Variovorax paradoxus: one gene and its partner. The protein of the gene in region 2 binds, or shares a complex with, the protein of the main gene of each other region. Links are inferred from orthologs where the notes say so. Each region holds a gene or a part of one and is shown on either strand. Other genes may lie near its edges.

Region 1 (10,628 bases), 2.0 Mb from region 2 along the record:
GCTGTGGGCCAGCTCGTCGCTGCGGCCCAGGGCGCGCAGCACATAGCTGGGCTCCAGGCTGGCCGAGGTGCAGGCCGAACCCGACGACACCGCCAAGCCCTTGATGCCCATGATCAGCGACTCGCCTTCGACGTAGTTGAAGCTCATGTTCAGGTTGTGCGGCACACGCTGCTCGAGGTCGCCGTTGATGAACACCTGCTCCACGTCTTTCAGGCCGTCGAGCAGACGCTTCTGCAGGCGGCGCGCATGGGCGATGTCGTCCTTCATTTCGAGCTTGGCAATGCGGTAGGCCTCGCCCATGCCCACGATCTGGTGCGTGGGCAGCGTGCCCGAGCGCATGCCGCGCTCGTGGCCACCGCCGTGCATTTGCGCTTCAAGTCGGATGCGCGGCTTGCGGCGCACGTAAAGCGCGCCGATGCCCTTCGGACCATAGGTCTTGTGCGAAGCGAGGCTCATCAGGTCGATGGGCAGCTTCGTGATGTCGATCTCGACCTTGCCGGTGGCCTGGGCCGCGTCGACGTGGAAGATCACGCCCTTTTCGCGGCAGGCATTGCCCAGCGCGACCACGTCCTGGATCACGCCGATTTCGTTGTTCACGAACAGCACGCTGGCCAGGATGGTGTCGGGGCGGATGGCCGCCTTGAACTTCTCCAGATCGACGAGACCGTTTTCCTCGACGTCGAGGTAGGTCACTTCGAAACCCTGGCGCTCGAGTTCGCGCATGGTGTCGAGCACGGCCTTGTGCTCGGTCTTCAGGGTGATCAGGTGCTTGCCCTTGCCCTTGTAGAACTGGGCCGCGCCCTTGAGGGCCAGGTTGATCGACTCGGTGGCGCCCGACGACCAGACGATTTCACGCGGGTCGGCATTGATGAGGTCGGCCACCTGGCCGCGCGCCTTTTCGACCGCTTCTTCGGCTTCCCAGCCCCAGGCGTGGCTGCGCGATGCCGGGTTGCCGAAATGTTCGCGCAACCAGGGAATCATGGCGTCGACCACACGCGGGTCGGCCGGCGTGGTGGCGCCGTAATCGAGATAGATCGGGAAATGAGGAGTGACGTCCATGGCTGGCTCGGGCTGGCGTGGGGGTTGTGTTCTGGGATCGGGGCAAACTCAGGCGATGCCCGCAGGCACCGCCCGACTCATCAGGTCAGGACTTCGCGAAGACGTTGCCGAGAGCGAAGACCGAATTCGGCGCATTCACGCGAATGGGTTTGACCACCGGCTGGGCCGAGATGGCGCGCTTGACGACCGGCTTGTTCTCGATCTGCACGCCCTTGGCGATCTGGTCGTCGACCAGCTTCTGCAGCGTGACGGAATCGAGGAACTCGACCATGCGCTGGTTCAGCGAGGCCCAGAGTTCGTGCGTCATGCAACGACCCTGCTCACCGAGACAGTTTTCCTTGCCGCCGCACTGCGTGGCATCGATCGGCTCGTCGACGGACACGATGATGTCGGCGACCGTGATGTCTGCCGCCTTGCGTCCGAGGCTGTAGCCGCCGCCGGGGCCGCGGGTCGACTCGACCAGCTCGTGGCGGCGCAGTTTGCCGAACAGCTGTTCGAGGTACGACAGCGAAATCTGCTGCCGCTGGCTGATCGCAGCCAGCGTGACCGGACCGGTGTTCTGACGCAACGCCAGATCGATCATTGCTGTGACCGCAAAACGGCCTTTGGTAGTGAGACGCATCGCAAGCTCCTTCAAGTGCTTACCGTTGAAATGACACCACAGCCTTGGGCCGCGGTGACTTCGTCTCCGCCCTGCCCGCCCCTGACGCTGGTGAACCAGTCGGTAGGAGTCGGTCCTTCATCGCGAAGTTCTTTGTTGTTGAGTATTTCGGTCAAGTATAGCAGAAGCCCCCGAGTTCTGCTCGGGTAAACCCCAGCGCGGCTCGCTTGAAGAAAGCGAACTTATGACCTAGCCAAAATCAGGCCGCCAGCCCCGGAATGTTGTCGCCGCCCGATGCCCCGAATGCCTGCTCGCGCAGCAGCGCCAACTGGTCGCGCACCCGGGCCGCTTTCTCGAATTCGAGGTTGCGGGCGTGCTCCAGCATCTGCTTTTCGAGGCGCTTGATTTCCCGCGCGATGTCTTTCTCGCTCATGTCCTCGACCTTGGCGCGCTCCAGGTCGAGCTTGGCCATTTCCTTGCCGGTCTTCTCGCTGTAGACGCCGTCGATCAGGTCGCGCACCTGCTTCACGATGCTGCGCGGCGTGATGCCGTTCGCCTCGTTGTGGGCGATCTGCCGGGTGCGGCGGCGCTCGGTTTCGCCGATGGCCTTCTTCATCGACTCGGTCATCCGGTCGGCGTAGAGGATGGCCTTGCCGTTCAGGTTGCGCGCTGCCCGGCCGATGGTCTGGATCAGCGAACGCTCGGCACGGAGGAAACCTTCCTTGTCGGCGTCGAGGATCGCCACCAGTGACACCTCGGGAATGTCCAGCCCTTCGCGCAGCAGGTTGATGCCCACCAGCACGTCGAAGGAGCCCAGGCGCAGGTCGCGCAGGATTTCCACCCGCTCGACCGTGTCGACGTCGCTGTGCAGGTAGCGCACCTTCACGCCGTTGTCGCCCAGGTAGTCGGTGAGCTGTTCGGCCATGCGCTTGGTCAGCGTGGTGATCAGCACGCGCTCGTTCTTCTCGACGCGGATGCGGATCTCGCCCAGCACATCGTCGACCTGGTGCGTGGCGGGACGCACTTCAACTTCGGGATCGATCAGCCCGGTCGGCCGCACCAGCTGCTCGACGACGTTGCCAGCATGGTCTTTTTCGTACTGCGCGGGCGTGGCCGACACGAAGATGCACTGGCGCACCCGCTTTTCGAACTCCTCGAGCTTGAGCGGCCGGTTGTCCAGCGCGCTCGGCAGGCGAAAGCCGTACTCGACCAGCGTGACCTTGCGCGCCCGGTCGCCGTTGTACATGGCGCTGAGCTGGCCCATCATCTGATGGCTCTCGTCGAGGAACATCAACGAGTCCTTCGGCATGTAGTCGGTGAGCGTCGCCGGCGGGTCGCCGGGCTCCGCGCCCGAGAGGTGCCGCGTGTAGTTCTCGATGCCCTTGCAGTGGCCGATTTCGGCCAGCATTTCCAGGTCGAAGCGCGTGCGCTGCTCCAGGCGCTGCGCCTCGACCAGCTTGCCCGAGCCGGTCAGTTCCTTGAGCCGGCCGGCCAGCTCGATCTTGATGGTTTCCACCGCCGCCAGCACCTTGTCGCGCGGCGTCACGTAGTGGCTCGACGGGTACACCGTGAAGCGCGGCACCTTCTGGCGGATGCGCCCGGTGAGCGGGTCGAACAGCTGCAGCGATTCGATCTCGTCGTCGAACAGCTCGAAGCGGATCGCCAGTTCGCTGTGCTCGGCCGGAAACACGTCGATGGTGTCGCCGCGCACGCGGAACGTGCCGCGCGCAAAGTCTTGCTCGTTGCGCGTGTACTGCATGCGAATGAGCCGCGAGATCAGGTCACGCTGGCCGACCTTGTCGCCGACGCGGGCAATCAGCCGCATCTCCATGTAGTCCTCGGGCGTGCCGATGCCGTAGATGGCGCTCACCGTGGCCACGATGACCGTGTCGCGCCGCTCCAGCACGCTCTTGGTGGCCGACAGGCGCATCTGCTCGATGTGCTCGTTGATCGACGAATCTTTCTCGATGAACAGGTCGCGCTGCGGCACGTAGGCCTCGGGCTGGTAGTAGTCGTAGTAGCTCACGAAGTACTCGACGGCGTTCTTCGGAAAGAACTCGCGGAATTCGCTGTAGAGCTGCGCCGCCAGCGTCTTGTTGGGCGCGAACACGATGGCCGGACGGCCCAGCCGGGCGATTACGTTGGCCATGGTGAAGGTCTTGCCCGAGCCCGTCACGCCCAGCAGCGTCTGGTACACCTCGCCGTCGAGCACGCCGGCCACCAGCCCCTCGATCGCCTTGGGCTGATCGCCCGCCGGTGGATAGGGCTGGAACAGCTCGAACGGCGAGCCGGGGTAGCGGATGAATTCGCCCTGTTTCGCCGGCCCGATCGGGTCGACTTTCTTCAGGTCTGCTATGGCTTCGGTGTTCTCTGGCATGGCTGTTCCCGACAGGTGGCGTGGCGCCGGTAAAATTCAAGGCAACCGGAAAGGATAAAGCCTCCTCCGGTTGCCAGCGAAGCTTTCATCCCAAAGGACCTTTCCATGTCTATGTTCACCGCGGTCGAAATGGCGCCGCGCGACCCGATCCTCGGCCTCAACGAGCAATTTGCAGCCGACACCAACCCCCTCAAGGTCAATCTCGGCGTCGGCGTGTATTACGACGACAACGGCAAGCTGCCCCTGCTCCAGTGCGTGCAGGCCGCAGAGCAGAACATGATGAAGGCCCCCTCGGCCCGCGGCTACCTGCCGATCGACGGCATCGTGGCCTACGACAACGCCGTCAAGGGCCTGGTCTTCGGCACCGACAGCGAACCCGTCACCTCGGGCCGCGTGGCCACCATCCAGGCCATCGGCGGTACCGGCGGCCTGAAGGTCGGCGCCGACTTCCTCAAGAAGCTCAACCCCAACGCCACGGTGCTGATCAGCGACCCGAGCTGGGAAAACCACCGCGCGCTGTTCACCAACGCCGGCTTCACGGTCGAGAGCTACCCCTACTACGACGCCGCCCAGCGCGGCATCAACTTCGACGGCATGCTGGCCGCCCTGAACGCAGCGCCGGCCGGCACCATCGTCGTGCTGCACGCCTGCTGCCACAACCCGACCGGCTACGACATCACGCCCGAGCAGTGGGACCTGGTCGTTGCTGCCGTGAAGGCCAAGGGCCTCGTGCCTTTCCTCGACATGGCCTACCAGGGCTTCGGCTACGGCCTCAAGGAAGACGGCGCGGCGGTCGCCAAGTTCGTCGACGCCGGCCTGACCTTCTTCGTCTCGACCTCCTTCTCCAAGAGCTTCAGCCTGTACGGCGAGCGCGTCGGCGCCCTGTCGGTGCTGTGCGAGAGCAAGGAAGAAGCCGGCCGCGTGCTGTCGCAACTCAAGATCGCCATCCGCACCAACTACAGCAACCCGCCGATCCACGGCGGCGCCGTGGTGGCCGCGGTGCTCGGCAACCCCGAGCTGCGCGCCCTGTGGGAAAAAGAACTGGGCGAGATGCGCGTGCGCATCAAGGCCATGCGCCAGAAGCTGGTCGACGGCCTCAAGGGCGCCGGCGTGAAGGAAGACATGAGCTTCATCACCACCCAGATCGGCATGTTCAGCTACTCGGGCCTCTCCAAGGACCAGATGGTTCGCCTGCGCAACGAGTTCGGCGTGTACGGCACCGACACCGGCCGCATGTGCGTCGCCGCGCTCAACAGCAAGAACATCGACTACGTCTGCGCGTCGATTGCGAAGGTCATCTAGGTGACAACCGGGTGTGAGTGAATCGACTTTTTGACGATTCGTTCACATTCGGCCACAGAAGGCGAATCCAGCCCGCTCGGGGCTAGGGTTCGGCCCCCTGCGCCGCGGCAAATGCACTGATATATTGCACTGCAACATCCACTCAAAGACCCGCGATGCTCTATCAACTCTACGAAGCCCAGCGTTCCCTGATGGAGCCCTTTTCGGACTTCGCCCAGGCCGCCTCCAAGCTCTACGGTCCCGGTGCCGTCTGGAGCCAACTGCCGATGGCACAGCGCATGGCCGCCGGCTATGACCTGATGTACCGGCTGGGCAAGGACTACGAGAAGCCCGAGTTCAACATCAAGTCGGTCAAGGTCGAAGGCGAAGACGTCGTCATCCAGGAGGCCGTCGAGCTCGACAAGCCTTTCTGCGAACTGCGCCGCTTCAAGCGCTTCACCGACGAACCCCACATTCTCAAGACGCTCAAGAGCCAGCCCGTGGTGCTGATCGTGGCGCCGCTGTCGGGCCACTACGCCACGCTGCTGCGCGACACTGTGCGCACCATGCTGCAGGACCACAAGGTCTACATCACCGACTGGAAGAACGCGCGCCTGGTGCCGCTGTCCGAAGGCGAGTTCCACCTCGACGACTACATCAACTACGTGCAGGAGTTCATCCGCCGCCTGCAGGCCGAGTACGGCAACTGCCACGTGGTGAGCGTGTGCCAGCCCACCGTGCCCGTGCTCGCGGCCGTGTCGCTCATGGCCAGCCGCGGCGAGGCGCTGCCCCTCACGATGACCATGATGGGCGGCCCGATCGACGCGCGCAAATCGCCCACGGCGGTCAACAACCTCGCGACCAACAAGAGCTTCGAGTGGTTCGAGAACAACGTGATCTACCGCGTGCCGCAAGGCTTCCCGGGCGCGGGCCGCAAGGTCTACCCGGGCTTCCTGCAGCACACGGGCTTCGTGGCCATGAACCCCGACCGCCACGCCACCAGCCACTACGACTACTTCAAGGACCTGATCAAGGGTGACGACGCCAGCGCCGAAGCCCACCGCAAGTTCTACGACGAGTACAACGCCGTGCTCGACATGGACGCGGACTACTACCTCGAGACCATCCGCACCGTGTTCCAGGACTTCGACCTGGTCAACGGCACCTGGGACGTGAAGAACCCCGCCGGCCAGGTGGAGCGCGTGCGTCCGCAGGACATCCACGCCACCGCCCTGCTCACCGTCGAAGGCGAGCTCGACGACATCTCCGGCTCGGGCCAGACCCAGGCCGCGCACAGCCTGTGCACCGGCATCGCCGATGCCAAGCGCGAGCACTACGAAGTCAAGGGCGCGGGCCACTACGGCATCTTCAGCGGCCGCCGCTGGCGCGACCTGGTCTACCCGAAGGTGCGCAACTTCATCGCCGCCAGCGACGAGCCCCAGCGCCGCGCCGGTGCGCGCGAAGCGCTGCCGGCCGAAGACCGCGTCAAGCCGGGCCAGAAGCTGAAGGTCGTGGCAACCGCCGCGGCCCGCAAGACGCCGGTCGCCGCCAAGAAGGCGGTCGCTGTGAAGGCCGCGCCGGCTGCCGCGAAGGCACCGGCCGCAAAGAAGAAGCCCCGCGCCAGCGCCACGCGCTGAGCTGCGCGCATCCCCCACCGTGAACGGGCTGGCCGCACGCATCAACGACGCACTGCCTCAAACGCAGTGCACACGGTGCGGCTACCCCGATTGCGCGGGCTACGCGCAGGCCATCGCCGACGGCAAGGCCGACATCAACCAGTGCCCGCCGGGCGGCGCCGAGGGCATCGAACGCCTCGCGCTGCTCACGGGCCGCACCGCACAACCACTCGATCCGCAGTTCGGCACCGAAGGCCCGCGCGCCATGGCGGTCATCGACGAAGCCTGGTGCATCGGCTGCACGCTCTGCCTCGACGCCTGCCCGACCGACGCGATCATCGGCATCAACAAGCGCATGCACACAGTGATCGAGGCGCACTGCACCGGATGCGAGCTGTGCATTCCGGTCTGCCCGGTCGATTGCATCTCACTCGAAGTCGAGACACCAGGCCGCAGTGGCTGGCAGGCGTGGTCGCAGGCGCAGGCCGAGGCCGCACTGCAGCGCTACAAGCTGCACGCCCAACATCGCGACACCGCGAAGCGCGAGGCCGAACCGGCGCCCGCCGCCGCCGAACCGCAAGCCGCCAACACGCGCAAGCGCTCCATCGTCGAAGCCGCGCTGGCACGTGCCCGCGCCGCCGCCGAACAACGCGCCACCAAACCATGACCCTCGACACCCTGCTGATCTACGCCGTCGCCTCGCTCGCCCTGGCGGTAATTCCCGGCCCGACCATGCTGCTGGCGCTGTCCAACGGCATCGACGGCGGCATGCGCCGCGCCAGCTGGGGCATTGCAGGCGCGTCGCTCGGCAGCGTCTCGCTGATCGCGGTCGTGGCGCTCGGGCTGGGCTCGCTGCTCGCGGCTTCGGAATGGCTCTTCAACGCGATCCGCGTCGCGGGCGTGGCCTACCTGGTGTGGCTCGGCATCAAGCTGTGGCGCAGCGAAGCGACCGACCTGGGCACCGCGCTGGCCAAGTCGGCCATCGAGGTCCGTCCGCACGGTCGCATTGCGCTCGTGCGCAGCCTGATGGTGGCGCTGTCGAACCCGAAGACGGTGCTGTTCTTCGCCGCCTTTCTGCCCCAGTTCATCGACACCGCCAAGCCCCAGGGCATGCAGTACCTGGTGCTGGGCGCGATCTTCGTCGTGCTCGACACCTGCGTGATGCTGGCCTATGCCGGCGCCGGGACACAGGCCGTGCGCTGGCTCTCGCGCCGCGGCCTCAAGGTGCTCAACCGCAGCTGCGCCGTCGGCATGTGGCTACTGGCCGCCACCCTCGCCTTCTGGCGTCGCCCGGCCTGAGCCTCGTCGAACTCAGCCCTTGTTCGGGCGCTTGAAGAGCAACAGCAGCACGCCCGCCAGCACCACGCCCACGGCGTACCACTCGAAGCGCGTGACGGTCTCGTGGGCGATCCACACGCCCAGCAGCATCGCGATCACCGGATTGACGAAGGTGTAGCTCGCCGCCAGCCCGGCCGGCGCCTGCGCGAGCAGCACCATGTAGGCGTTGAAGGCAATCAGCGAGCCGAACACCACGAGATAGACCCACGCCCCCAACGCCACGGGTTGCGGCGGCCAGCTCATCGTTTCGCCCGACACCGCGGCCAGCACCATCAGCACCACGCCGCCGCACAGCATCTCGCTCGCGAAGCCCATCGCGCCGGGCGCCAGCGGCAGGCTGCGCTGGCTCAGCACGCTGCCGAGCGACCAGCACACGCAGGCCACGCAGATCGCGATCAGCCCCTCGGGCGAGGCCTTGAAGCCGCTGCCTTGCGTGAGCATCAGCACGCCGGCCAGTCCGAGCGCAATGCCGGCCGCTTCGAGCCGCGCCGGCTTCACGCCCCAGATCAGGTTCAGCAGCGCGATGAGCAACGGAATGACGGCAATGAACGCCACCACCAGCCCCGAGCCGATCGACACCTCGGCCAGCGCCGTGCCGCCCATGCCGCCGCCGAGCATCAGCGCACCGACGACCAGCGCATTGCGCCATTGCAGGCGCGTCGGCCAGGGCGTGCCGCGCCAGCGCATCCACGCCGCCAGCAGCACGCCCGCGACCAGGAAGCGCGAGCCCATCTGCAGGAACGGCGGAAAGCTGATCAGCGCGTACTTGATGGCCAGGTAGGTCGAGCCCCAGACCACCCAGGTGGCGGCCAGGCAGAGCCAGAGCAGCGGCGTCAGCCGGGGGCGCGACGAAGCAGGCGCGGCCTGCGCAGTTGGTGCGAGTGTCGACATGGCGAGGGTGTCTCTTCTTGGTATGTGGTGCTCGTCATGGTATGAAAGCCCCTGCCCGGCAGCCATGCGAATTTCATGGTTCTGCTCGCACTGCACCGTCGATTTAAAGGACTTCCATGGATTTCACCTTGACCCCCACGCTGGACGCCCATGACACCCGCATCCTGGCCGAACTGCAGGCCGACGCCCGCCTGAGCATGGCCGAGCTGGGCCGTCGCGTGCACCTGAGCCAGCCGGCCGTGACCGAGCGCGTGAAAAAGCTGGAAGCCGCCGGCGTCATCACCGGCTACCGCGCGACCGTGAACCTCACGCGGCTGGGCTACGGCATCCGCGGGATCATCCGCGTCGGGCGGGCCGACTACGACCTCGTGGTGAAGCTGGTGCAGGAAACGCCCGAGTGCGTCAACGCCTACAACGTGACCGGCGAAGACAGCTGGATCCTCGAGATCGCGGTGATCGACGTGCCGCACCTCGACGCCGTGCTCGCCAAGTTCTGCATCCTGACCGAGACCGCGACCTCGATCATCCTGAACCCGGCGCGCGAGCACCAGCCGATGCTGCCGCCGCAGCGCGCCGACGTGAAGCCGCCGGTGCGCAAAGCGCTCAGCGCGTAGCGGCGAGCGCGTTGAAGGCCGTCACCACCTCGGGTGGCGCCTGCACCATCTCGACCAGCACGCCCTCGCCCGAAATCGGGAACTCGTCGTTGGCCTTGGGATGCAAAAAGCAGATGTCGAAACCCGCCGCGCCCGTGCGGATGCCGCCCGGCGCAAAGCGCACGCCCTGCGCCGTGAGCCATTCGACGGCCTTCGGCAGGTCGTCGATCCACAGGCCGACATGGTTCAGGGGCGTGGTGTGCACCGCTGGCTTCTTTTCAGGGTCGAGCGGCTGCATCAGGTCGACCTCGACCTTGAACGGGCCGCTGCCCATCGAACAGATGTCTTCGTCGACGTTCTCGCGCTCGCTGCGGAAAGTGCCCGTCACCTCGAGCCCCAGCATGTCGACCCACAGCTTCTGCAGCCGCAGCTTGTCGGGGCCGCCGATGGCGATCTGCTGGATGCCCAGCACCTTGAAGGGACGCGGCGTCGTCATGCGCAGCCGCCTTCTTCGACTTGCTCCTGCGTGCGGTGCGAGCGCAGGCCGAGCTTGCGCAGCAGCTGCACGTCGGCATCGGCGTCGGGGTTGCCGGTAACGAGCAGCTTGTCGCCGTAGAAGATCGAGTTGGCGCCGGCCATGAAGCACAGGGCCTGCACCGCCTCGCCCATCTGCTGGCGGCCGGCCGACAGGCGCACGCGCGCGGTCGGCATGGTGATGCGCGCCACGGCGATCATGCGCACGAAGTCGAAGGGATCGACCGGCTCCGAGTCGGCCAGCGGCGTGCCGGGCACGCGCACCAGGCTGTTGATCGGCACCGATTCGGGGTACGGGTTCATGTTGGCGAGCTGCGCGATCAGCCCGGCGCGGTGCA
Region 2 (10,784 bases):
GGCGCGTGTAGTTCAGGCCCGCGCCCACGTAAGGGCGGATCTTCGCGGTGGGCATGAAGTGGTACTGCAGCATCAGCGAGGGCGGCAGGTGCTTGAAGGTGCCGATGTCCACGGGCCCGCCCAGCGCGCTCTGTTGCACGGTGACCGTCTGTTTCTGCGGCACCGTCAGCACCAGTTCGGCCGCGATGTTCGGCGTGAAGAAGTAGGTGATGTCCAGCTCGGGAATGGTCTTGCTGTTGATGGTGATGGCGTCGGCCGGAATCGACAGGTCGGCCACCGGGGCCGAGTGGTTCGCCGGCTTCAGGTACACGGCGCGGGCGCGCACCAGCCAGTTGCCTTGCGTTTCCTGTGCCGTGGCCGGCAGGGCCGTCGTGGCGGCGAGCAGGGCGGCGATGCAGACGGGGGCGAGTTTCTTTTGCATGTGTTCTGTTTTCCAGTGACGGCCGGCGCGCAGGGCCGGCAACTGGAAGGCAGTCTCCCGCCGGGCCGGGGCGTGCCGCTTGATCTGCCGCAAGCGCGGCAGGCCCGCGCAGGCAAGCGCGTCCTGCCTTGATCCATGTCATGCCCGCAAGGTCACCCGGGCCCGGCGGCGCCCGCCACGGGGCAGCTTTCTACAATGGGCCCCATGCTCCCTCACGACCTGTTTTCCGGCGCGTCCGCAGCCGATGCGGGCGGCCCTGCCTCGCCGTTGCTGAACAACCTCAACGCCGAGCAGCTTGCTGCCGTCACGCTGCCCGCGGGCAACGCGCTCATCCTCGCCGGTGCCGGCTCCGGCAAGACGCGGGTGCTCACCACCCGCATCGCGTGGCTGTTGCAGACGGGGCAGGTGTCCGCCGGCGGCATCCTGGCCGTCACCTTCACCAACAAGGCCGCCAAGGAAATGATGACGCGGCTGACCTCGATGCTGCCCGTCAACGTGCGCGGCATGTGGATCGGCACCTTCCACGGCTTGTGCAACCGCCTGCTGCGCGCGCACTGGAAGCTGGCCAACCTGCCCTCGACCTTCCAGATCCTCGACACGCAAGACCAGCTCTCGGCCATCAAGCGCCTCATGAAGCAGTTCAACGTCGACGACGAGCGCTTTCCGGCCAAGCAGACGCAGTGGTTCATCGCCGGTGCCAAGGAAGACGGCCTGCGCCCCGGCGACATGCAAGCGCGCAGCGACGACGACCGCAAGAAGGTCGAGCTGTACCAGCTGTATGAAGAACAGTGCCAGCGCGAAGGCGTGGTCGACTTCGGCGAGTTGATGCTGCGCAGCTACGAACTGCTGCGCGACAACGATCCGGTGCGCGAGCACTACCAGCGGCGCTTTCGCCACATCATGGTCGACGAGTTCCAGGACACCAACCGCCTGCAGTACGCGTGGCTGAAGATGCTTTCGGGCCACACCGCTCCCGGCGGCCACTTCACGCCGGGCGAGCACAACAGCGTGATCGCCGTGGGCGACGACGACCAGAGCATCTATGCCTTCCGCGGTGCGCGCGTGGGCAACATGACCGACTTCGTGCGCGAGTTCAACGTGCGCCACCAGATCATCCTGGAGCAGAACTACCGCAGCTACAGCAACATTCTCGACTCGGCCAACGAGCTCATCAGCCACAACAAGAAGCGCCTGGGCAAGAACCTGCGCACCGAGCAGGGTCCGGGCGAACCGGTGCGCGTGTACGAATCGCCCACCGACCTCGCCGAGGCGCAGTGGATGGTCGAAGAGATGCGCCAGCTGGTGCGCGACGGCTTCGACCGCAAGGAAATGGCCGTGCTCTACCGCAGCAATGCGCAGAGCCGGGTGATTGAAACGGCGCTGTTCAACGCCTCGGTGCCGTACCGCGTGTACGGCGGCCTGCGCTTCTTCGAGCGCGCCGAAATCAAGCACGCGCTGGCCTACCTGCGCCTGCTCGAGAACAAGGACGACGACACCAGCTTCCTGCGCGTTGTCAACTTCCCGCCGCGCGGCATCGGCGCGCGCACGCTCGAAAGCCTGCAGGACGCGGCGCGCGCCGCGGGGCGCTCGCTGCACGACGCGGTGAGCGCGGTCGGCGGCAAGGCCGGTTCGAACCTCACGGCCTTCGTCGCCAAGATCGACGTGCTGCGCGAGCAGACGCAAGGTGTGAGCCTGCGCGAGATCATCGAGCTGGTGCTCGACCACAGCGGCCTTGTCGAACACTACAAGGCCGACCGCGAAGGCGCCGACCGCCTCGAGAACTTGGACGAACTCGTGAACGCGGCCGAAAGCTTCGTCACGCAGGAAGGCTTCGGCCGCGACGCCGTGGCGTTGCCAGTCGACGAGCTGCGCCAGTCGCTCGCCAGCCAGGGCATCGACCTGACCCGCCCCGTGCTCGACGAGCCGCTGGCGCCCGATGCCGAAACAGGCGAAACGCTGAGTCCGCTCGCGGCCTTCCTGACGCACGCGGCGCTCGAGTCGGGCGACAACCAGGCGCAGGCCGGGCAGGACGCGGTGCAGCTCATGACCGTGCACGCCGCCAAGGGCCTGGAGTTCGACTGCGTGTTCATCACCGGCATGGAAGAGGGCCTGTTCCCGCACGAGAACTCGATGAGCGATTTCGAGAGCCTCGAGGAAGAGCGCCGCCTGATGTACGTGGCGATCACGCGGGCGCGCAAGCGCCTGTACCTGAGCCATTCGCAGACGCGCATGCTGCACGGCCAGACGCGCTACAACGTCAAGAGCCGCTTCTTCGACGAGCTGCCCGAAAGCGCGCTCAAGTGGCTCACGCCGAAGAACCAGGGCTTTGCGCCCTCGGCCTTCGGCTATGGCGGCGGCTACGGCAGCACGCGCGGCGGTGCCGGTGGCTACGGTGGTGGTGGGGGCGGCGGCAACCGCTACAGCGGAGGCGGCAGCAGCGCCGGCAAGGACACCTTCGCCAGCCCGCCCGTGCCGCCGCAGAAGACCGCGCCCTCGCACGGTTTGCGCTCGGGCATGCAGGTGTTCCACAACAAGTTCGGCGAGGGCACGGTGACCGCGCTGGAAGGCACCGGCGACGACGCGCGGGCGCAGGTGAAGTTCGCGCGCCACGGCGTGAAGTGGCTGGCGTTGTCGGTGGCGAAGCTCACGCCGGTCTGAAGCCGACGCCCGCCCGCGAGGGCGGGCAATTCGCGGCTCAGTTCGCGTCGAAGCTGTCGCGGAAGGTGAACCAGGTCGAAGCCAGCGACATCGCCGCGAGCACCAGCGCCGTGCCGATCATCAGGATGTTGCCGATCGCCAGGGCTGCGCCGTCGGAGCCCATGGCGCCGACGCCGATCAGCACGGTGGCGAGCAGGCCGATGGCGATGCCAGCGAGCATGAACACGCCGAACCACGCCAGGCCGAACAGCGCGTAGGCGCCGAAGTTGCGGAACAGCGCGACGATGCTGAAGAAGATGCTCTTCACCGGCTCCACGCGGTGCCAGTGCACCAGCGCGGGCGCATGCCACATGGCCAGCGACAGCGGCAGGTTCAGGCACATCAGCAGCGTGCGCGCCGTGAGGAACTCGCTGCTCTTCATCACCTCGGGCGTCACCGTTTCGTCGAACAGGTAGGCGCGCATGAGCTGCCCGCCGTCGATGAGCGCCGTCAGCGTGACGGCCAGCACGAAGTACACGGCCGAGATCACGCCCAGCACCACCAGCGAGCGCCATTCGGTGCGCATGGCGTCGAACACGGCGATGAACATCGCCGAGCCCGTGGGACGCTGCAGGTCGCCCGCGTTGCCCAGGCCGTCGGCGTTGTCGTTCGCGGCCACCGAGGACGCGACCATGAGGCCGAGCGTCAGGAAGGGCAGCAGGATCGGCGCGAGCACGCTGCCGAGCACCGGCAGCATCGACGCCGTCGAGATCATCGCCATCAGCAGGAAGAACAGCGAGATGAAGGCCAGCGGCTGGCGCCAGAAGGTCTTGAGTCCGAGGCGGACCCAGACGAAGCCGGTGCGCGCCGGCACGAGGTTGAGTTTCATTGGGTAGGGTCAGGCGGCCATCAACGGCTCGAGGACGTGGGCGATGGCGTGCGGGTGGGTGGCGCGCTCGCGCAGCACGCGCTCGAAGTGCGTCGGGTCGTGGGGCTTGAGCATGCTGGCCTCGCGCGGCAGGTGGAAGTCCCACAGGCGCGAGATCCAGAAGCGCAGCGCGGCGGCGCGCAGCATGGCGGGCAGCAGGGCGCGCTCGGAGGCGTTCAGCGCACGCACGCTTTCGTAGGCGGCGAGCAGGGCGTCGGCGCGGGCGGCGTCATGCCGGCCGCTGGCCAGGTCGATGGCCCAGTCGTTCAGGCACACGGCCAGGTCGAACAGCCAGGTGTCGGTGCCGGCGAAGTAGAAGTCGAACACGCCCGTGAGGCGCGGCGGCGCATCGGGCGCGCCGTCGGTCGCGAACATCACGTTGTCGCGGAACATGTCGGCATGCACCGGGCCGCGCGGCAGCGCCGCGTAGGCCGACGATTCTGCGACATGGTTCTGGTAGGCCAGCTCGGCGCGCAGCAGCGCCGACTGCGCCTCGTCCATGTGGGGCAGCACCACCGGGGCGGTTTCGTTCCACCAGGGCAGGCCGCGCAGGTTCGGCTGGATGCGCGGGTAGTCGCGCCCGGCCAGGTGCATACGGGCCAGCATGGCGCCCAGTTCGGCGCAATGGGCGGCCGTGGGGGCCAGCTCGCTGCGGCCCGACAACTTCTGCACCAGCGCCGCGGGCTTGCCGGCCACGCGGTGCAGCAGCTCGCAGGGCGCCTGCGCGGGAATCGACAGCGCATGGCCGGTCGGCTGCGCCACGGCGGGGTCGGCCACGGGCGCGGGCACCGGCAGGCCGGCACCGGCCAGGTGCTTCATCAGGCAAAGGTAGTACGGCAGCTGCTCGGCGCTCAGGCGCTCGAACAGCGTCAGCACGAACTCGCCCGATTCGGTGGTGGCGAAGTAGTTGGTGTTCTCGATGCCGCCCTCGATGCCGCGCAGTTCGCGCAGGGCGCCCATGCCAAGACGCTGGACGAGCGCGTGTGCCTCGCCGAACTGGACTTCGGTAAAAACTGCCATGGCGATGCTCAGCGCCGGACGGCGGCTGCGGGAGAAAAGAGGGAGGGCGGGAAGGAGAACGACGACGTCACGGTCAGAACTTCAGCACGTTCCAGACACGCGGGCCGTTGCCGCCGCTGTTCGCGTCGCCCGTCGTGCCGGGGCGGGCGCTGCCGCCGTCGTTGGGCAGCACTTCGTAACCGGGCATGTTCGACTTGGGCTTGACGTTGATGCTCTGCGTGCGGCCGCCATAGCGCACCTCGTCGACCGAGGCACCGCTGTCTTCCGTGTGGAGGTGCTCGACCTTCTGGTTGCGTCGGCCGTCGGCCTGCTCCTGATTTTGTAGCGGTTCCGCCGGTGCCGGCTTGGCAGCGGGCGCGGCCGGCGCCTGCGCAAGCGCGGCAACGGGGGTGGCGAAAGCCAGCGCCAGCAGGATGCGGCGGGCGACCAGGAGTGGGGAGCTAGGCATGCGCAGATTGTAGGCGTGCACCCGCTGGCGGCGTGTCGGCCGCCGGCCGACCCTGGTGTCGTTCCGGACGCCGGTCCGGGCACGGCAAAATGCCCCGATGACCGACAAGAAAACGCTGCTGCTCGTCGATGGCTCGAGCTACCTGTACCGGGCCTTCCACGCAATGCCCGATCTGCGCGCCGTGCCCGGCGACCCGAAGAGCCCCGCCACCGGCGCCATTCGCGGAATGATCAACATGATGACCGCGTTGCGCCGCGAGGTGCGCGCCGACTACGCGGCCTGCATCTTCGACGCCCCCGGCAAGACCTTCCGCGACGACTGGTACCCCGAGTACAAGGCCAACCGCTCGCCGATGCCCGACGACCTGCGCAGCCAGATCGACCCCATCCACGAAGTGGTGAAGTTGATGGGCTGGCCCGTGCTCACGGTGCCCGACGTCGAGGCCGACGACGTGATCGGCACGCTCGCCAAGGTGGCGGCCGCGCAGGGCGTCGAGGTGATCGTGTCCAGCGGCGACAAGGACCTGAGCCAGCTGGTCGACGAGCACATCACCATCATCGACACGATGAACGGCAAGAAGCGCGACATCGCCGGCGTGACGGCCGAGTTCGGCGTGCCGCCCAGCCTCATGGTCGACTACCAGACGCTCATCGGCGACACGGTCGACAACGTGCCCGGCGTGCCGAAGGTCGGCCCCAAGACCGCCGCCAAATGGCTGCTCGAATACGGCTCGCTCGACGCGCTGATCGAACGCGCCGCCGAAGTGAAGGGCGCCGCCGGCGAAAACCTGCGCCAGGCGCTCGACAAGCTGCCGCTGAGCAAGCGCCTCGTCACGATCCGCACCGACTGCGACCTGAACGGCCATGTCGAAGGCCTGCCCTCGCTCGAGGGCCTGCCCGTCGGCGCGCCGCAGACGGACGCGCTCAAGCCCTTCTACGAGAAGTTCGGTTTCAAGAGCCTGGTCAAGTCGCTCGAAGCGCAGGAAGTGCCGCCCGAGCTGATCGAGGAAAACCTCAAGAAGCAGAAGGCCCGCGGCGGCGCCGCGAGCGCCGACCAGGGCGGGCTGTTCGACGAGAGCACCGAACTGGGCGCGCTCGAGGCCGCCGCGCCCGCGAGCAACCTGAAGTACGACACCATCCTGGAGTGGACACAGTTCGACGCCTGGCTCGCCCGGCTCGAGGCCGCCGAACTCACGGCCATCGACACCGAGACCACCTCGCTCGACGAAATGGTCGCGCAGATCGTGGGCATCAGCTTCAGCGTCACACCGGGCGAGGCCGCCTACATTCCGCTCACGCACAACTACCCCGACGCGCCCGCGCAGCTGCCGATCGACGAGGTGCTCGCCAGGCTCAAGCCCTGGCTCGAGAACGCCGACAAGAAGAAGCTCGGCCAGCACATCAAGTACGACCGCCACGTGTTCGCCAACCACGGCATCGAGGTGCAGGGCTACGCGCACGACACCATGCTGCAGAGCTACGTGCTCGAGGTGCACCGGCCGCACGGCCTGTCGTCGCTGGCCGAGCGCCATCTGGGGCGCAGCGGCATTTCGTACGAAGACCTGTGCGGCAAGGGCGCGCACCAGATCTCGTTCAGCCAGGTCGACATCGCCAAGGCCGCCGAATACTCGTGCGAGGACAGCGACCAGACGCTCGACGTGCACCGCACCCTGTGGCCCCAGCTGCAGAAGGAAGAAAAACTGGGCTTCATCTACCAGCTCGAAATGGACTCGAGCGAGGCGCTGTACCGCATCGAACGCAACGGCGTGCTGATCGACGCCCCCACGCTGGCCGCGCAGAGCCACGACCTGGGCACGCGCATCATGGCGCTGGAGTCGGAGGCCTACGAGATCGCGGGCCAGCCCTTCAACCTCGGTTCGCCCAAGCAGATCGGCGAAATCTTCTTCACCAAGCTGGGCCTGCCCGTGGTCAAGAAGACGCCGAGCGGCGCGCCCAGCACCGACGAAGAAGTGCTCGAGAAGTTGGCCGAAGACTACCCGCTGCCCGCCAAGATCCTCGAGCACCGCGGCCTGTCCAAGCTCAAGGGCACCTACACCGACAAGCTCGGCCAGCTGGCCAACCCGCGCACCGGCCGCGTGCACACGCACTACGCGCAGGCCGTGGCCGTCACGGGCCGCCTGAGCAGCAACGACCCCAACCTGCAGAACATCCCGATCCGCACGCCCGAAGGCCGCCGCGTGCGCGAAGCCTTCGTGGCGCCGGCGGGCCGCGTGATCGCCAGTGCCGACTACTCGCAGATCGAGCTGCGCATCATGGCCCACATCAGCGGCGACGAGTCGCTGCTGCGTGCCTTCACCGACGGCGTCGACGTGCACCGCGCCACGGCGGCCGAGGTGTTCGGCACCACGCCCGATCAGGTGTCGAGCGAGCAGCGCCGCTACGCCAAGGTCATCAACTTCGGGCTCATCTACGGCATGAGCAGCTTCGGGCTGGCGAAGAACCTGGGCATCGAGACCAAGGCCGCGGCCTCGTACATCGAACGTTACTTTGCACGCTACCCGGGCGTGAAGGTGTACATGGATGAGACCGTGGAGTTTGCGCGGGAGCACGGCTACGTTGAGACCGCATTCGGCCGACGCCTTTACCTGAGCGAGATCAACGGCGGCAACGGCCCTCGCAAAAAGGCTGCGGAACGGCAGGCCATCAACGCGCCGATGCAGGGCACGGCGGCCGACCTCATCAAGCTCAGCATGGTGAAGGTGCAGAACGTGCTTGACGAAGAGAAGCGCGCCACCAAGATGATCATGCAGGTGCACGACGAACTGGTGTTCGAAGTGCCCGAGGCCGAGGTCGAATGGGTGCGCACCGAAATCCCGCGCCTGATGGCCGGCGTGGCGGCGCTCAAGGTGCCGCTGCTCGCCGAGATCGGCATCGGCCCCAACTGGGACAAGGCCCACTGATCGACGATCCATTCGCTCACGTACGAGACAAACGACAGAAACAAGAAGCAAGTCCATGACACTCCAGCCCCGCACCTTCCTGCTCGCCGCCGTCTGCGCGGCCTTCCTCGGCACCGCCTTTGCCGCGCCCGATGCCCGCATCGCCGCGCTCGCCGCCAAGGAAAAGCCCGCGCTGCTCGAGACACTGAAGGAGCTGGTCTCCATCGAGTCGGGCAGCCGCGACCTCGAAGGCCTCGAGAAAATCTCCGACCTCATCGCCGGCAAGCTCAAGGCGCTGGGCGGCGAGGTCGAGCTCATCGACCCGAGCGCCGACGCCTACCGCATGGAAGACACGCCCGAGAAAATAGGCCGCGTGGTGCGCGCCACCTTCAAGGGCACGGGCACCAAGAAGATCATGCTCATCGCGCACATGGACACGGTCTACACCGTGGGCATGCTCAACAAGCAGCCGTTCCGCATCGACGGCGACAAGGCCTACGGCCTGGGCATTTCGGACGACAAGCAGGGCGTGGCCGTCATCACGCACCTGGTGTCGATGCTGCAGACGCTGAAGTTCAAGGACTACGGCACGCTCACCGTGCTGATCAACGGCGACGAGGAAATCAGCTCGCCGGGTTCGCGCGCGCTGCTGACCAAGCTGGGCGGCGAGCACGACGCCGTGCTGTCGTTCGAAGGCGCATCCATCAAGGACGACAAGCTCTCGCTGGCCACCGCGGGCATCGCCTCGGTCACGCTGAACGTCTCGGGCAAGGCCTCGCACGCGGGCTCGGCGCCCGAGCTGGGCGTGAACGCGCTGTACGAGCTGTCGCATCAAATTTTGCAGATGCGCGACCTGTCCGACCCGGCCACGGGCCTGAAGATGAACTGGACCATCTCGAAGTCGGGCTCCAACCGCAACGTGATTCCGGCCAGCGCCACCGCGGGCGCCGACGTGCGCGTGCTCAAGGTGTCCGACTACGACCGCATCGAGCAGCAGGTGAATGAGCGCGTGAAGAAGCAGCTCGTGCCCGAGGCCAAGGTCGAGCTCAAGTTCGAACGCCGCCGTCCGCCGCTCGAGGCCACCGACGCGTCGCGCGCGCTCGCCAAGCATGCACAGGCCATCTACAAGGACGAGCTGGGCCGCCCGCTGGGCGCCGACGACAAGGCGGCCGGCGGCGGCACCGACGCGGCGTTTGCCTCGCTCAAGACCAAGGCGCCGGTCATCGAGCGCTTCGGCCTGCAGGGCTTCGGCGCGCACTCGGCCGACGCGGAGTACGTGCTGATCGATTCGATCGAGCCGCGCCTGTACCTCGGCGTGCGCATGGTGATGGACATCGCCACCGGCAAGACCACCGTTCGCTGACCGCCCCCGACGACTGTCGGCCATGCGGCTGCGCCACATCGAGGTCTTCAACGCGATCATGCTCGCGGGCAGCGTGAGCGCGGCCGCGCGGCTCATCAACATCACGCAGCCGGCCGTGAGCCGCACGCTGCAGCATGCCGAGCTGCAGCTGGGCTTTCCGCTGTTCCAGCGCACCAAGGGGCGGCTCACGCCGACCACCGAGGCGCTCACGCTGTACCCGCACATCGAGCGGCTGTTTGCGCAGCTCGACGAGGTGCAGCGGCTGGCGGCCAACCTGCGCGCAGGCAACGACACCGGCGAGCTGCGCATCCTCAGCGTGCTCGCGCTGAGCTACGAAATCCTGCCGCGCGCACTCAAGGCCTTCCGCGAAATGCACCCGGGCTATGCGATCACGGTCGAGTCGCTGCACTCGCCGCAGATCATGTCGGCGCTGCTCTTGCAAGAGGCCGACGTGGGCTTTGCCTTCAGTCCCGCGGTGCATCCCTCGCTCACGCAGGAGACGCTGGCCGACAGCCGCATGGTGTGCGTCGCGCCCAAGGGCATGCTGCCGCGCGCGCTGGTGCGCAACGGCTCGGTGGCGCTGCACGACCTCATCGACCGCCCGGTGATCGGCCTCGACGGCCGCGACCCGGTCGGCACCAGCCTGAGCCAGGCCTGCCGGCAGGCGGGCGTGGGTTTCCAGCAGGCCGTGGTCACGGTGCAGACCTACCACGCGGCGCTGGCCATGGCGCACCACGGGCTGGGCGTGGCGCTGGTCGACGGCTGCACGGCGCGCTCGGCCGACCATGCCAAGGTCGATGTGCTGACGCTGGAGCCGCACATTCCGGTGCCGGTGCGCGCGCTGCGTTTCGCGGGCCGGCCCGATTCGGTCGCGGTGCGCGGCATCACGCGCTGCATGCGCGAAGCGATCGAGCAGACCGCCTGAGAAAAGATGCGGGGCATTCGCCTCGCGCCATAATTCGCGCCCATGCACGCCCTTCGAACCTTCTTCGCAATGCACCGCCTGGTGCTGGCGTGGTTCATGGCGTCGCTGCTGATTGCGGGCGCGTCGCCGCTCGTGAATCCGCA

Evidence for each region.
Region 1: the proteins of GFK26_RS31500 (region 2) and uvrB are in contact, whole or in part, in a crystal structure (PDB 7EGT), measured with the Thermus thermophilus proteins. The link is inferred for Variovorax paradoxus from one-to-one orthologs. Residues at the interface, in WP_096412145.1 of Thermus thermophilus: His654, Arg656, Phe657, Gln666, Asp668, Glu669, Lys680, Arg681, Leu682, Ser683, Lys685, Tyr686, Ala687; in WP_096411307.1 of Thermus thermophilus: Glu23, Leu25, Arg26, Asp27, Gly28, Glu29, Arg30, Phe31, Arg55, Glu326, Asp327, Phe328, Glu379, Ser382, Gln383, His398, Gly400, Arg401.

The regions. Positions count from the first base shown.
Region 1 is NZ_CP045644.1:4,739,066-4,749,693, reverse strand. What follows is about bases 1,479-4,413. They hold uvrB (excinuclease ABC subunit UvrB), read right to left. Parts: upstream 4,038-4,413; coding sequence 1,920-4,037; downstream 1,479-1,919. Other genes in these bases: GFK26_RS21905 (amino acid aminotransferase), read left to right, coding at 4,143-4,413; iscR (Fe-S cluster assembly transcriptional regulator IscR), read right to left, coding at 1,479-1,681. Outside these bases: GFK26_RS21920 (IscS subfamily cysteine desulfurase), read right to left, coding at 1-1,059; more of iscR, read right to left, coding at 1,145-1,478; more of GFK26_RS21905, read left to right, coding at 4,414-5,339; GFK26_RS21900 (polyhydroxyalkanoate depolymerase), read left to right, coding at 5,495-6,955; GFK26_RS21895 (RnfABCDGE type electron transport complex subunit B), read left to right, coding at 6,975-7,601; GFK26_RS21890 (LysE family translocator), read left to right, coding at 7,598-8,233; drug/metabolite exporter YedA, read right to left, coding at 8,246-9,163; GFK26_RS21880 (Lrp/AsnC family transcriptional regulator), read left to right, coding at 9,280-9,777; GFK26_RS21875 (VOC family protein), read right to left, coding at 9,767-10,252; biotin synthase BioB, read right to left, coding at 10,249-10,628. UniProt on the Escherichia coli protein: The UvrABC repair system catalyzes the recognition and processing of DNA lesions. A damage recognition complex composed of 2 UvrA and 2 UvrB subunits scans DNA for abnormalities.
Region 2 is NZ_CP045644.1:6,782,637-6,793,420, reverse strand. The notes cover bases 262-3,352. They hold GFK26_RS31500 (UvrD-helicase domain-containing protein), read left to right. Parts: upstream 262-625; coding sequence 626-3,079; downstream 3,080-3,352. Other genes in these bases: GFK26_RS31495 (BPSS1780 family membrane protein), read right to left, coding at 3,117-3,352; GFK26_RS31505 (OmpW/AlkL family protein), read right to left, coding at 262-421. Outside these bases: more of GFK26_RS31505, read right to left, coding at 1-261; more of GFK26_RS31495, read right to left, coding at 3,353-3,947; GFK26_RS31490 (homoserine kinase), read right to left, coding at 3,957-5,006; GFK26_RS31485 (hypothetical protein), read right to left, coding at 5,080-5,454; polA (DNA polymerase I), read left to right, coding at 5,552-8,374; GFK26_RS31475 (M20/M25/M40 family metallo-hydrolase), read left to right, coding at 8,430-9,716; GFK26_RS31470 (LysR family transcriptional regulator), read left to right, coding at 9,739-10,641; GFK26_RS31465 (DUF2946 family protein), read left to right, coding at 10,684-10,784. UniProt on the Escherichia coli protein: A helicase with DNA-dependent ATPase activity. Unwinds DNA duplexes with 3'-5' polarity. Translocates on single-stranded DNA with 3'-5' polarity. Initiates unwinding more efficiently from a nicked substrate than double-stranded DNA.